3 linked regions of the Luteolibacter sp. LG18 genome follow. The protein of the gene in region 1 interacts with the protein of each later gene in a pairwise test. Links are inferred from orthologs where the notes say so. Each region holds a gene or a part of one and is shown in the gene's direction. Other genes may lie near its edges.

Region 1 (3,347 bases):
TGCTTCAGCGGCCCGTCGTTGAAGAACTCGTGGCTGCCCAGCACGAGGAACGCCCCCACCTGGTTCTTGTCGCTGGCGTGGCCCCAGCAGCCGGTGGAGTAGTATTCGAGATTGAAGTCATACTTGCAGTCGAACTGCCCGGCGCGGACGCCCTGGGTCACCTGCACGATCTCCTTGATGCCGGTCGGCTTCGCCACCGCGAGGTCGGCGGGGGAGGGCATCTCCCAGTTGCGGAGGGCATCGACGCGGATCTTCTCCATCAGCCACTCCTGCTTGTCCTTCTTCGGCATGCCCCAGACCATCCGCCACTCGCCGACGCCGGTGGCGGGATAGGACGCCGGGTGATCGAGGATGGCGTAGGTGTGGACGCCGGATTCACCGCGCTTCAGCACGTAGTGGACCTCGATGTCCACGGCCTGGGAGGGGGACTTGCCGGCCCATTTCTGGCGGAAGCCGATGTCCACCAGCTCCGGATCGTTCTTCGTCACCGTGGCCACGGCCCCGGTCGGCTGGCGGTAGTCGGTGCCGCCGCCCATGCTGTAGTAAACCCCCTTGGCCGGGTCCACGTAGTCCACTCCGGCGAGTTTCAGCGACACCACCTGTGACTTGGCCTTGTCGAGCGTGGCGGTGACGATGCCATTGGCCAGCGTGTAGGAGCGGGCGTCCTCCGTCATCTGGACGGGAGGGGATTGGGCCAGGGCCGCGGAGGCCATCAGCAGGAACGCCGCGAGAAGACGGAAGGAGGGGAGGGGCATGGAAGCAATTATGTTGAATGCAACTTTATAGACGCGGGAATCGTGCGAAACATTTCAAAATCGGTCAAATGCGGGCATTGGAGTCATGCGGACCGTCTCGACAACCACCGGTCATCTTCTCATGGTTCCGCGCAGTTTACCACCTGCATGCCTGCCACCGCGACCCGCCTGAACGTTTTCACCGAATCCGTCATCCGGGGGACCACCCGTCTGGCGAACCAACACGGCGCGATCAACCTGTCCCAGGGCTTTCCGGACTTCGATCCACCGGAGGCCCTGCTCGCCGGTTTGGAAAAGGCCACCCGCGGCCCGCATCACCAGTATGCGATGACCTGGGGTGCACCGCGGTTCCGTGATGCGCTGGCGCGGAAGATCTCGCGCTTCACCGGCCTGGAGGTCGATCCGGACCGCCATCTGGTGGTCACCTGCGGCAGCACCGAGGCGATGATGGTGGCCATGATGACCGCCTGCAATCCGGGCGACCGCGTGATCGTGTTCTCGCCCTTCTACGAGAACTACGCGGCCGATGCGATCTTGTGCGGCGCGGAGCCGATCTACGTCCCGCTGCGGCTGCCGGATTTCCATTTCGATCCCGAGGAGCTCGCCCGCGCCTTCGCGCTGAAACCGAAGGCCATCGTGGTCTGTAATCCGTCGAATCCCACCGGGAAGGTCTTCACCCGCGAGGAGCTGATGACGATCCTGAACCTCGCCGAGGAGCACGACGCCTTCGTCATCACCGACGAGCCCTATGAGCACGTCGTCTTCGCTCCGCACGAGCACGTTTACTTCTCCGCCCTGCCGGGAGCCGCGGCGCGGACCATCACCTGCAATTCTCTCTCGAAAACCTACTCCATCACCGGCTGGCGGTTGGGCTACGTCCACGCCGCTCCGGAGGTGATCGCGCAGGCGCGGAAGGTGCATGACTTCCTCACCGTGGGGGCGGCCGCGCCCTTGCAGGAAGCCGCGGTCGCGGGCTTGGAACTGCCGGACAGCTACTACGCCGGCCTGCGGGACCTCTACACGCGGAAGCGCGATGTCTTCCTCGATTACCTCCGCCAGATCGGCCTGCCGTTCACCGAGCCGCAGGGCGCGTATTTCACGCTCGTCGACATCTCGCCGCTCGGATTCGAGCACGACAGCGAGGCCTCGGAATGGCTCATCAAGGAGATCGGAGTGGCCGGGGTGGCGGGATCGAGTTTCTTCCGCGAGCCGGTGAACCACCTGATCCGGTTCCACTTCGCGAAGAACGAGGACACGCTCCACGCCGCGGGCGAGCGGCTGCTCAAATTGAAGCGGTGAGGTGGGAGTGGAATCCCGCGGGCTTCACGAACACCCGGGAGTGTCTCCCCCCGGAGCGTCCCGGATGACCGGTGGACCCGTGTGAATGGACTCCACCCCCGTTCCGGGTACCATCCGTCAGCGGAACAGGAAGTAAATGGCCAATGCGAACGCGCCGATCCACACGGCGCCGATGTGGGCCACGCCGAAGGAACGCGCGCCGGGTGTTTCCGCCGGGTCATCGCGGTGCGGGCCGAAGAGCACATTGTAGCGGACCACCAGCCAGCCACCGAGATACATCCAGGCGAAGAGGAAGAGCACGATGGCGGTTTTCAGCAGGACAATCATGGCGTGTGTCGGTTGACGTAGACATTCTGGTCCGGTTCCGAGGAACGGCACAGATACAGCGGATCAAATTGTATTGCGGTACAGTTTCACCGGTTGATCCTTGTTCCAATCCATGGAATCCACGCGCTATGAAATGCTGGCAAACCGCCTGGCGGAATTGATCCGCGGCGGCACCTTCGCGCCCGGCGACCGCATGCCGTCGGTGCGCCAGAGCAGCCATGAACACCGCGTGAGCATCTCCACGGTGATGGAAGCCTACCGTCGGTTGGAGGACACCGGCCTGATCGAGGCCCGGCCGCGCTCCGGCTACTACGTGAAGGCCCCGGTGCTGTCCGAGGCCCGCATTCCCACCACCGCCGCCCATGCGCGGAAGCCGATCCACATCGAGCGCGCGTCGTTGTTCGAGGCGGTCATGGATACCGTCGCCGATCCGCGGGTGGTGCCTTTCGCTGCCGCGGCACCGGATGACTCGATCATTCCGAAGGCGAAGCTCGCCTCGATCTCGAACGCCTTGTTCCGCAAACACGGCGGCGCGGCCCTGCGCTACACCCTGCCACCCGGCCGCCGCGAGCTGCGCGTGGCCGTGTCGAAGCGCCTGCTCGGAGCCGGGATCAAGGCCTCGCCCGATGAAATCCTCACCACCCATGGAGCCACCGAGGCGCTGCTGCTGGCCCTGCGCGCGACCACCAAGCGCGGCGATCTGGTCGCGGTGGAAGCGCCGACCTATTTCGGCATCCTGCATCTGCTGCGCGATCTCGGCCTGCGGGCGATCGAGATTCCGGTGAGTCCTCACGCCGGGTTCGTGGTGGAGGCCTTGGAGACCGCGTTGAAAAAGCACCGCGTGGCCGCCTGCGTGGTGCAGCCGAATTTCCACAACCCCATCGGCGGCCTCATGCCGGTGGAGGCGAAGCAACGGCTCGCCGCGCTCTCCGAGCGCCACGGCTTCGCCATCGTCGAGGACGACGT
Region 2 (3,354 bases), 110 kb from region 1 along the record:
TTCGAAGATCTACTCCGCCAAGTGCAACGGCTGCCACGGTGCCGATGCCAAGGGTGACGGCGCGAACTACCCGTCCCTCTCCGGTTCGGAGTGGGTCAAGGGCCCGACCGAGCGCTTCGCCATGATCGTCCTGAACGGCCTCCACGGCCCGACCAGCACTGGCAAGGCCTACGGCGCGGCCGGCATGCCCCCGCAGGGCGGCGGCATGACCCCCGAGGACCTCGGCTGCCTACTGACCTACCTCCGGAACAACGTCGGCAACTCCGTCGGCGACATCGTCACCGCGGACATGGCCAAGGCCGGCATGGATGCCTCGGCCAAGCGCGCCAAGGCCGGCCAGCAGGTCGACGCCGACGAATTGAACTCCGATCACAAGAAAGACCTTCCGGGCGAAAAGCTCGATCCCAACACGATGGTCGACCCCGTCACCCTCGCCCCGGCTGCGGCCAAGTAAGGAAACCCCGCACCTTTGCCACCACGCATGAGCGCTCACGCCCACACCGACGATCACGCCCATCACGATGATCACCACCACAATCCGGGGTTCATCAGCAAGTACGTCTTCTCGACCGACCACAAGATGATCGGTCTCCAGTATGGCCTCACGGCCATGGCCTTCCTCCTCTTCGGGTTCTACCTGATGATGATGATGCGCTGGAGCATTGCCTTCCCGCACGAGCCCCTGCCAAAGTTCATGGGGATCTTCTTCAGCGACACCTGGAAGGCCCGCTGGCTGCAGGACGGCAAGATCACGGGTGAGACCTACAACATGTTCGGTGCCATGCACGGCACCATCATGGTGTTCCTCGGCATCGTGCCGCTCGGTTTCGGTGCCTTCGGCAACTACGTCACCCCGCTCCAGATCGGCGCGCCGGACATGGCGTTCCCGAAGCTGAACATGGCTTCCTACTGGCTCTATCTCCTCGGTGGCCTGGTGATGTGCGGTTCCTTCTTCATGGAATCCGGCGCGGCCAAGTCCGGCTGGACGAACTACTCGCCGCTTGCCGGTTTCGCGGACGGCCAGATCGTCAACCAGTGGTTGGCGGGCCAGACCCAGTGGCTGGTCGGTCTCGTGCTGCTGATCTCCTCCTCGCTGCTCGGTTCGGTGAACTTCATCACCACGATCATCAACCTGCGCGCCCGCGGCATGACTTGGATGCGCCTGCCGTTCTTCGTCTGGGCGATGCTCGTGACCGGCTTCCTGCTCCTGCTGGCGTTCCCGCCGCTTGAAGCCGCCGGCATCATGCAGCTGATGGACCGTGTGGCCCACTCGTCCTTCTTCATGCCGACCGGTCTCTACACCAAGACCGAAGGCCTCGCCGAGCTCTCCGGTGGCGGTTCGCCGCTGCTGTTCCAGCACCTTTTCTGGTTCCTGGGCCACCCGGAGGTGTACGTGCTCCTTCTTCCGGCCATCGCCTGTGTGGCGGAAATCATCCCGGTCTACACCCGCAAGCCGCTGTGGGGCTACAAGTCCATGGTTTACGGCGTGCTGACGCTTGGCTTCCTGTCCTTCATCGTGTGGGCGCACCACATGTATCTCACGGGCATGGGTGCCGCGGTGTCCACTTGGTTCCAGACCACCACGGTCTTGATCTCGGTGCCGTCGGTGATCCTCCTGACCGCCATGATCATCTCGCTGTGGGGCGGTTCGATTCGCTTCGAGCCGGCGATGATGTGGGCCTGCGCCTTCCTGCCGATGTTCGGTATCGGCGGTCTGACCGGTCTGCCGCTGGCCTTCAACCTGGCTGACCTGCACCTGCACGACACCTACTACGTGATCGGCCACTTCCACTACGTGGTGGCTCCGGGCATCCTGTTCGGTCTCTTCGCCGGTGTGTATCACTGGTATCCGAAGATCACCGGCCGCTACATGAGCCGCAAGCTGGCCCACCTCCACTTCTGGCCGAGCCTGATCTGCATGAACGTCCTGTTCTTCCCGATGCTGGTGCAGGGCATGGCCGGTTTCCACCGCCGCTGGTACAACGGTGGCGACGCCTACCTCGCCAAGGCGAAGGACAGCGTGAACGTCTTCGGCAACACGGTGCATGAGTATATCGATCTCAACATCGTGATGTCCGCCGGCGCCTGGGCCCTCGCCGTCGCGCAAATTCCCTTCATCCTGAACCTTTTCGGCGCGAAGTTCCTCGGCCGCAAGGTCGAGAACGACAACCCGTGGAACGCGACCACCCTCGAGTGGGCGACCCCGACGCCTCCGGGACACGGCAACTTCGAATTCGAGCCGGCGATCTACCGCGGCCCGTATGAATACAACCGTCCGGACCACGACGAGGACTTCCTCCCGCAGTGGACCGAGCCGAAGCGCCCCGATGGCGAACCGGCCAAGAGCCCGGCCCACCACTGATCCGCCGCCCGCCCTCCCACTTCCCACGTTTCACGCGAAATGGAAATTCCCTACGTCGTTACTCCCCGCAAGGACACGGGCCTCATCAACTCGAAGATCGCCATCTGGCTGTTCCTCGCGTCCGAAGTCATGTTGTTCGGCGGTTTCTTCTCCGCCTACGTCTTCCTGCGCATCGGCGCGGACTATCCGTGGCCGGAACGCGCCCTGCCGGTCATCCCGGGTCTGGTGAACACCTTCGTGCTCATCGCCTCCTCGGTGACGGTGGTGTTCGCCTGGGCCTCCCTGAAGCTCCGCCAGTGGGGCAAGTTCCAGGCCTACATGGGCTTCACCATCCTCTGCGCGTGCGTGTTCATGGTGCTCAAGGGCATCGAGTACAACGTGAAGTTCCATCACCAGGCGCTCCGCATGCCGGACGGTGCGGTGATCGAAGGTCACCTTGGCAGCGAACTGAAGCCGGGTGTCGATCCACACGGGAAGATCCAGGAGTCCGATTACCTGCTCGACCACAATGGCAGCAAGATCGAGGAAGACCGCATCTTTGTCGAAACCGCCGGCCTGACCTTCAACACCGTCCGCTTCCACAAGGACTGGGTGAAGGAAATCCTGAAGGAAGCCGAGGAAGAGCACGCCAAGATCACGCTCGCGTCCGAGCTGAAGCTCCAGGCCAAGGGCGGCGAGCAGGTGTTCGCCGCCGGCACGCCGCTCACGATCGACCTTCTTGAGAAGATCGCCGACCTCCACGTCGCGGCCCGCACCAACAATGGTACCGTTCGCGCCGACGCGCTTCGCGCCGAGTGGGCCACCGCCAAGGAAGAGAATCCGCACAAGCGGGGCTGGGAGATGGCCGACAAGGTCAACATCGACCCGGCCAAGATCCAAGGCAAGCTGCTGACCGAGGCCCCAAGCGTGGCCTTCAAGGTCGAGCCGGCCACCAAGCTCGAGTTCAAGCCGCGTGACATCAAGGAAGGCGCGACCCAGAGCCGCCTCCGCGA
Region 3 (4,488 bases), 930 kb from region 1 along the record:
GATTACGATCAACGAAACCTTATCTAACAAAACTGCCGAAGGTTCTATCGTTTCCCCGGTGGCGGCGTGACTCCCCGGTTGGGAAACTGGAAACAGTCTCAATTTGGGTCACGTGACAGTTTCTTTTTCCGATTCTGGAGCCTTGGAAGAGGCCGATATCGGATAATGGCGAAGGGGAAAACGCATCCATGAGGAGAGGGGTGAATGACAGTGACTCGGACCGCGGCCACCAGGGGCCGTGCTCCAAGGCGGCCAAGCTGTCGGGAGGATCGGGGGTTGGCAAGGACTACGTGGATTTACGTGTCCACTCTGCACGATGCGTTCCAGATCCACCGCTTCTTGCCCTTTCGGGGCACCTGGCTACGGTGGGCCGTCCCGATGTCTGACTCGTTCGTCCACCTCCACCTCCACACCGAATACTCCCTGCTCGACGGCATGATCCGCACCAAGGATCTGGCCAAGAAGGCGGTCGACTACGGGATGCCGGCGGTGGCGATGACGGACCACGGCAACCTCTACGGCGCGATCGAATTCCACCAATCCTGCAAGAAGGCCGGGGTGAAGCCGATCTTCGGCTGCGAGATCTACCTCGCGCCCGCGTCCCGCCACGACAAACGCGACCTGGTGGGACGCAAGCGCTCCACCCACATGACCCTGCTGGCCCGCGACATCGAGGGCTGGAACAACCTCAGCAAGCTGGTGTCCCGCGGCCACCTCGACGGCCTCTACTACGGCAAGCCGCGCGTGGACTACGAATCCCTGGCCGAGTTTTCGAAGGGCGTGACCTGCCTGTCCGGCTGCATTTCCGGGCCGGTGAACGAGTGGCTGCTGGCCGGCGACGAGGACAAGGCCCGCGAGACGCTGTCCACCCTGAAGGACATCTACGGCGGCGAGCACACCTGGGTGGAGATCCACAACCACGGGCTGGAGGCCCAGCAAAAGGTCACTCCCGGCCTGCTGAAGCTGGCGAAGGAGCTGGAGCTGCGCCCGGTGGCCGCCAACGACGTCCATTTCCTCAACCGCGACGACCACGAGGCGCACGACGTGATGATCTGCATCGGCACCGGCCACCTGCTGATCGATGAGAACCGGATGCGCTACACCCCGGAGGTCCATTTCAAGACCGCCGAGGAGATGCGCCACCTCTTCCGGGAGATCCCGGGAGCCTGCGACGCCACCCTGGAGATCGCCGAGCAGTGCAACGTGGCCATCAAGCTGGACTCCACCAGCTCCGAGAAATACCCGCAGTTCCCCACTCCCGACGGTTCCCCGCGCGAGGAGTACCTGATGCGCGTCTGCCAGAAGGGCATGGTGAAACGCTACGGCGAGGAGGGCGCGGTCGACCCGGAGAAGGTGACCCGCCTGAAGTACGAGGTGGACATTATCAACCAGCTCGGGTTCGCGTCCTACTTCTTGATCACCGCGGACTTCATCCAATGGGCCCGCGACCATGACATCCCGGTGGGCCCGGGCCGTGGTTCGGCCGCCGGTTCGCTGGTGGCCTACTCGATGGGGATCACCGACATCTGCCCGCTCCAGTTCGGTCTGCTGTTCGAGCGCTTCCTCAATCCCGAGCGCGTCAGCCCGCCCGACGTCGACATCGACTTCTGCCAAAGCCGCCGTCCGGAGGTGATCGACTACGTGCGCCACAAGTACGGCGAGCGCAGCGTGTCCCACATCATCACCTACGGCACCCTCGGCGCGAAGAGCGTGCTGCGGGACGTGGCCCGCGTGATGGGCGTGTCCTACGGCGAGGCCGACCGCATCGCCAAGATGATCGAGGCGAAGCCGGGCATCAGCCTGGACGGCGAGTGGAAGGCCAAGCCCGAGATCAAGGAGATGATCGAGAGCTCCTCCACCTACCAGGAGCTGTGGGGCTACGCGCTGAAGCTGGAAGGCCTGGTCCGCAACGTGGGCGTCCATGCCGCGGGCGTGGTGATCGGGGACCGGCCGCTGGACGAGCACGTCCCCCTCACCCGCGCGAGTGAAGGCGAAGTCGTGACCCAGTACGACATGGGCGCGATCACCGACGTGGGCCTGCTGAAGATGGACTTCCTGGGCCTGAAGAACTTGACCGTCATCCAGGACGCGGTGGAGCACATCAAGGTCCACATCCCGGACTTCGACATCACCAAGGTGCCGCTGGACGACCAGCCGACCTTCGACCTGCTGAACCGCGGCGAAACGATGGGCGTGTTCCAGCTTGAATCCGGCGGCATGGTCGAGACCTGCCGGAAGTACCAGATCGAGAAGATCGACGACATCATCGACCTTCTGGCGCTCTACCGCCCGGGCGCGATGCAGTTCATCGACCAGATGATCGAGGTGAAGAAGGGCCGCAAGCAGGCGGTCTACGAGCACCCGTTGCTCGAGAAGGTCTGCGGCAACACCTACGGCGTCATGATCTACCAGGAGCAAGTGCAGAACGCCGCGAAGCTGCTGGCGGGCTACACGCTCGGCGGCGCCGACCTTCTGCGCCGCGCGATGGGTAAGAAGGACCCGAAGAAGATGGCGGAGGAGCGCTCGAAATTCGTCGCGGGCGCGGCCGCCACCAACGGCATCGGCGAGAAGCTGGCGAACCAGATCTTCGAGAAGATCGAGATGTTCGCGGGTTACGGCTTCAACAAGTCCCACTCCGCCTGCTACGGCCACATCTCCTACTGGACCGCCTACCTGAAGGCGAACCACCCGGTGGAATTCCTCGCCGGCCTGCTCTCCAACGAAATCCACAACACCGACAAGATCGGCGTCTTCGTGGCGGAGTGCCACCGCATGGGTATCGAGATCCTGCCGCCGAACCTCAACGCGTCGAAGCTGCGCTTCGCCCCGGAGTCCACCCCGACCGGCGGCCGCGGCATCCGCTACGGCCTGGCCGCGATCAAGAACTGCGGCGAAGGCGCGATGGCCGCCGCGATCGAGGAGCGCCAGACCAAGGGCCCGTTTGTCTCGCTGGAGGACTTTGCCACCCGTCTCGATTCGAAGTCGGTGAACAAGCGTATCCTCGAAAACCTGGTGAAGGCCGGGGCGCTCGACTGGACCGGCGAAACCCGCGCCGGGATGTTCAGCCGCCTGGAGCAGGTGGTGGCCTCCGCGTCCTCCACCCAGAAGGACCGCGCCGCCGGCCAGGTGTCGCTGTTCGACGCGCTCGATTTCGTCGCGCCCGTGCAGACCGCGAAGACCTCCGTGGCCGCGGTGCCGGAGTGGCCGAAGGACGACCGGCTGGCCCATGAGAAGGAGCTGCTCGGCTTCTACGTCACCGGCCATCCGCTGGACAAATTCCGCGGCGTGATCGACTCCGACCGCTACCACCGCCTCGGCCTGGTCGACGAGCTGGACACTTCCAACCCGCGCGCGCGTTTCCCCTTCGCCGGGATGATCCGCAGCCTGGAATCGAAAGTCACCAAGACCGGCAAGCCCTTCGGCGTGCTGATCCTGGAGGACTTCACCGGCAGCTCGGAGATCATGCTGTGGGGTGAAACCTTCGTGCCCGCCCGCGACAACGGCATCCTGGAGGCCGGCAAGATCATCAAGCTGAAGTGCTCGGTGCAGGTGGACGACCGCACCGGCGGCTATCGCCTCACCGGCTACGAACTCGGCGAGCTGAAGCCGAAGCGCACCTCCGAGGCCAACGCCGCGAAGGGACCGCTGGAGCTGACACTGTGGACCACCCGCCACAGCGAGCGGGACATCGACCAGATCCGCAAGGCACTGGTGAATCACCCGGGCCAGACACCGGTGCTATTGCACATCCAGAACAGCGCCGGCCGCCGCATCACCGTCGAGGCCGGGGAAAAATTCCACGTCAAGCGCGGCCCGGCGTTGGCCGAGGCGCTGGACCGGTGGCTGGAGGATTGAATGTAGTCGAAAGCTCCGCTTTCGAATTGTCCCCGCCAGCGCCCGTTGGCGGGGGCTTGTCAGGCCAAGCGATCTCCTCCCCCGAAGAGGGAAAGCTGGAGCTTCCCTCTACATTCTGAAAGCGGAGCTTTCAGCTACGTTTCATCGCCGGAATCGCTCGGGCACGAAGCTGAGGTCGGTGGCTTCCGCGACGGCGAGGCCGATCTGTTGCTCCAAGATCACCGGGGATACCGGCGGCTGGTAGTCCTTCAGCGCTTCGGCCAATGCGGCGGATTCGGTGAGATCGGTGGTCTTGGTGACGCGGTAGGCTTTCACCGCGAGGGCCTCGGCGGCACCGGGGGTGAGGAGATCAGGGATCTTCGCGCGCAGATCGTCGGGCAGAGTGTCCGGCAGGATCAGGCCGCGGCGTTTCGAAAGGGCGCGGATCAGGCCGTAGCCCTCCTCGGACGTGCCGGTCGGGAACAGCGGGATCTTCACGTCGACGCGCCCGGGGCGCTTCAGATCGACCTCGACGAGATCGGGGCGGCTGGTGGCGAGTGCCCACAGCAGGCGGCCGCGGTTGCGGCTCTGGCTCATCTGCTCGGCCATCATACCGTAGACCCGGCCGGAGATGCCGGAGTCCCCGGATTCCGC

The links. The genes of interacting proteins can lie anywhere in the genome.
Region 2: the proteins of llg_RS02980 (region 1) and llg_RS02500 interact in binary tests that used the Escherichia coli proteins (3 or more experiments, as listed by UniProt). The link is inferred for Luteolibacter sp. LG18 from one-to-one orthologs.
Region 3: the proteins of llg_RS02980 (region 1) and dnaE interact in binary tests that used the Escherichia coli proteins (3 or more experiments, as listed by UniProt). The link is inferred for Luteolibacter sp. LG18 from one-to-one orthologs.

Annotation. Positions count from the first base shown.
Region 1 is NZ_AP024600.1:719,970-723,316, reverse strand. The notes cover bases 123-2,978. They hold llg_RS02980 (aminotransferase class I/II-fold pyridoxal phosphate-dependent enzyme), read left to right. Parts: upstream 123-902; coding sequence 903-2,054; downstream 2,055-2,978. Other genes in these bases: llg_RS02970 (PLP-dependent aminotransferase family protein), read left to right, coding at 2,494-2,978; llg_RS02975 (hypothetical protein), read right to left, coding at 2,172-2,381; llg_RS02985 (polysaccharide lyase family protein), read right to left, coding at 123-755. Also shown: more of llg_RS02985, read right to left, coding at 1-122; more of llg_RS02970, read left to right, coding at 2,979-3,347. UniProt on the Escherichia coli protein: Shows aminotransferase activity with methionine and histidine as substrates, and to a lesser extent also with phenylalanine.
Region 2 is NZ_AP024600.1:610,468-613,821, reverse strand. The notes cover bases 59-2,921. They hold llg_RS02500 (cbb3-type cytochrome c oxidase subunit I), read left to right. Parts: upstream 59-481; coding sequence 482-2,362; downstream 2,363-2,921. Other genes in these bases: llg_RS02495 (cytochrome c oxidase subunit 3), read left to right, coding at 2,402-2,921; llg_RS02505 (cytochrome c), read left to right, coding at 59-454. Also shown: more of llg_RS02505, read left to right, coding at 1-58; more of llg_RS02495, read left to right, coding at 2,922-3,354. UniProt on the Escherichia coli protein: Cytochrome bo(3) ubiquinol oxidase is the terminal enzyme in the aerobic respiratory chain of E.coli that predominates when cells are grown at high aeration.
Region 3 is NZ_AP024600.1:1,652,295-1,656,782, reverse strand. Bases 59-4,055 are described here. They hold dnaE (DNA polymerase III subunit alpha), read left to right. Parts: upstream 59-378; coding sequence 379-3,855; downstream 3,856-4,055. Other genes in these bases: llg_RS06930 (AAA family ATPase), read right to left, coding at 3,997-4,055. Also shown: more of llg_RS06930, read right to left, coding at 4,056-4,488. UniProt on the Escherichia coli protein: DNA polymerase III is a complex, multichain enzyme responsible for most of the replicative synthesis in bacteria. This DNA polymerase also exhibits 3' to 5' exonuclease activity. The alpha chain is the DNA polymerase catalytic subunit.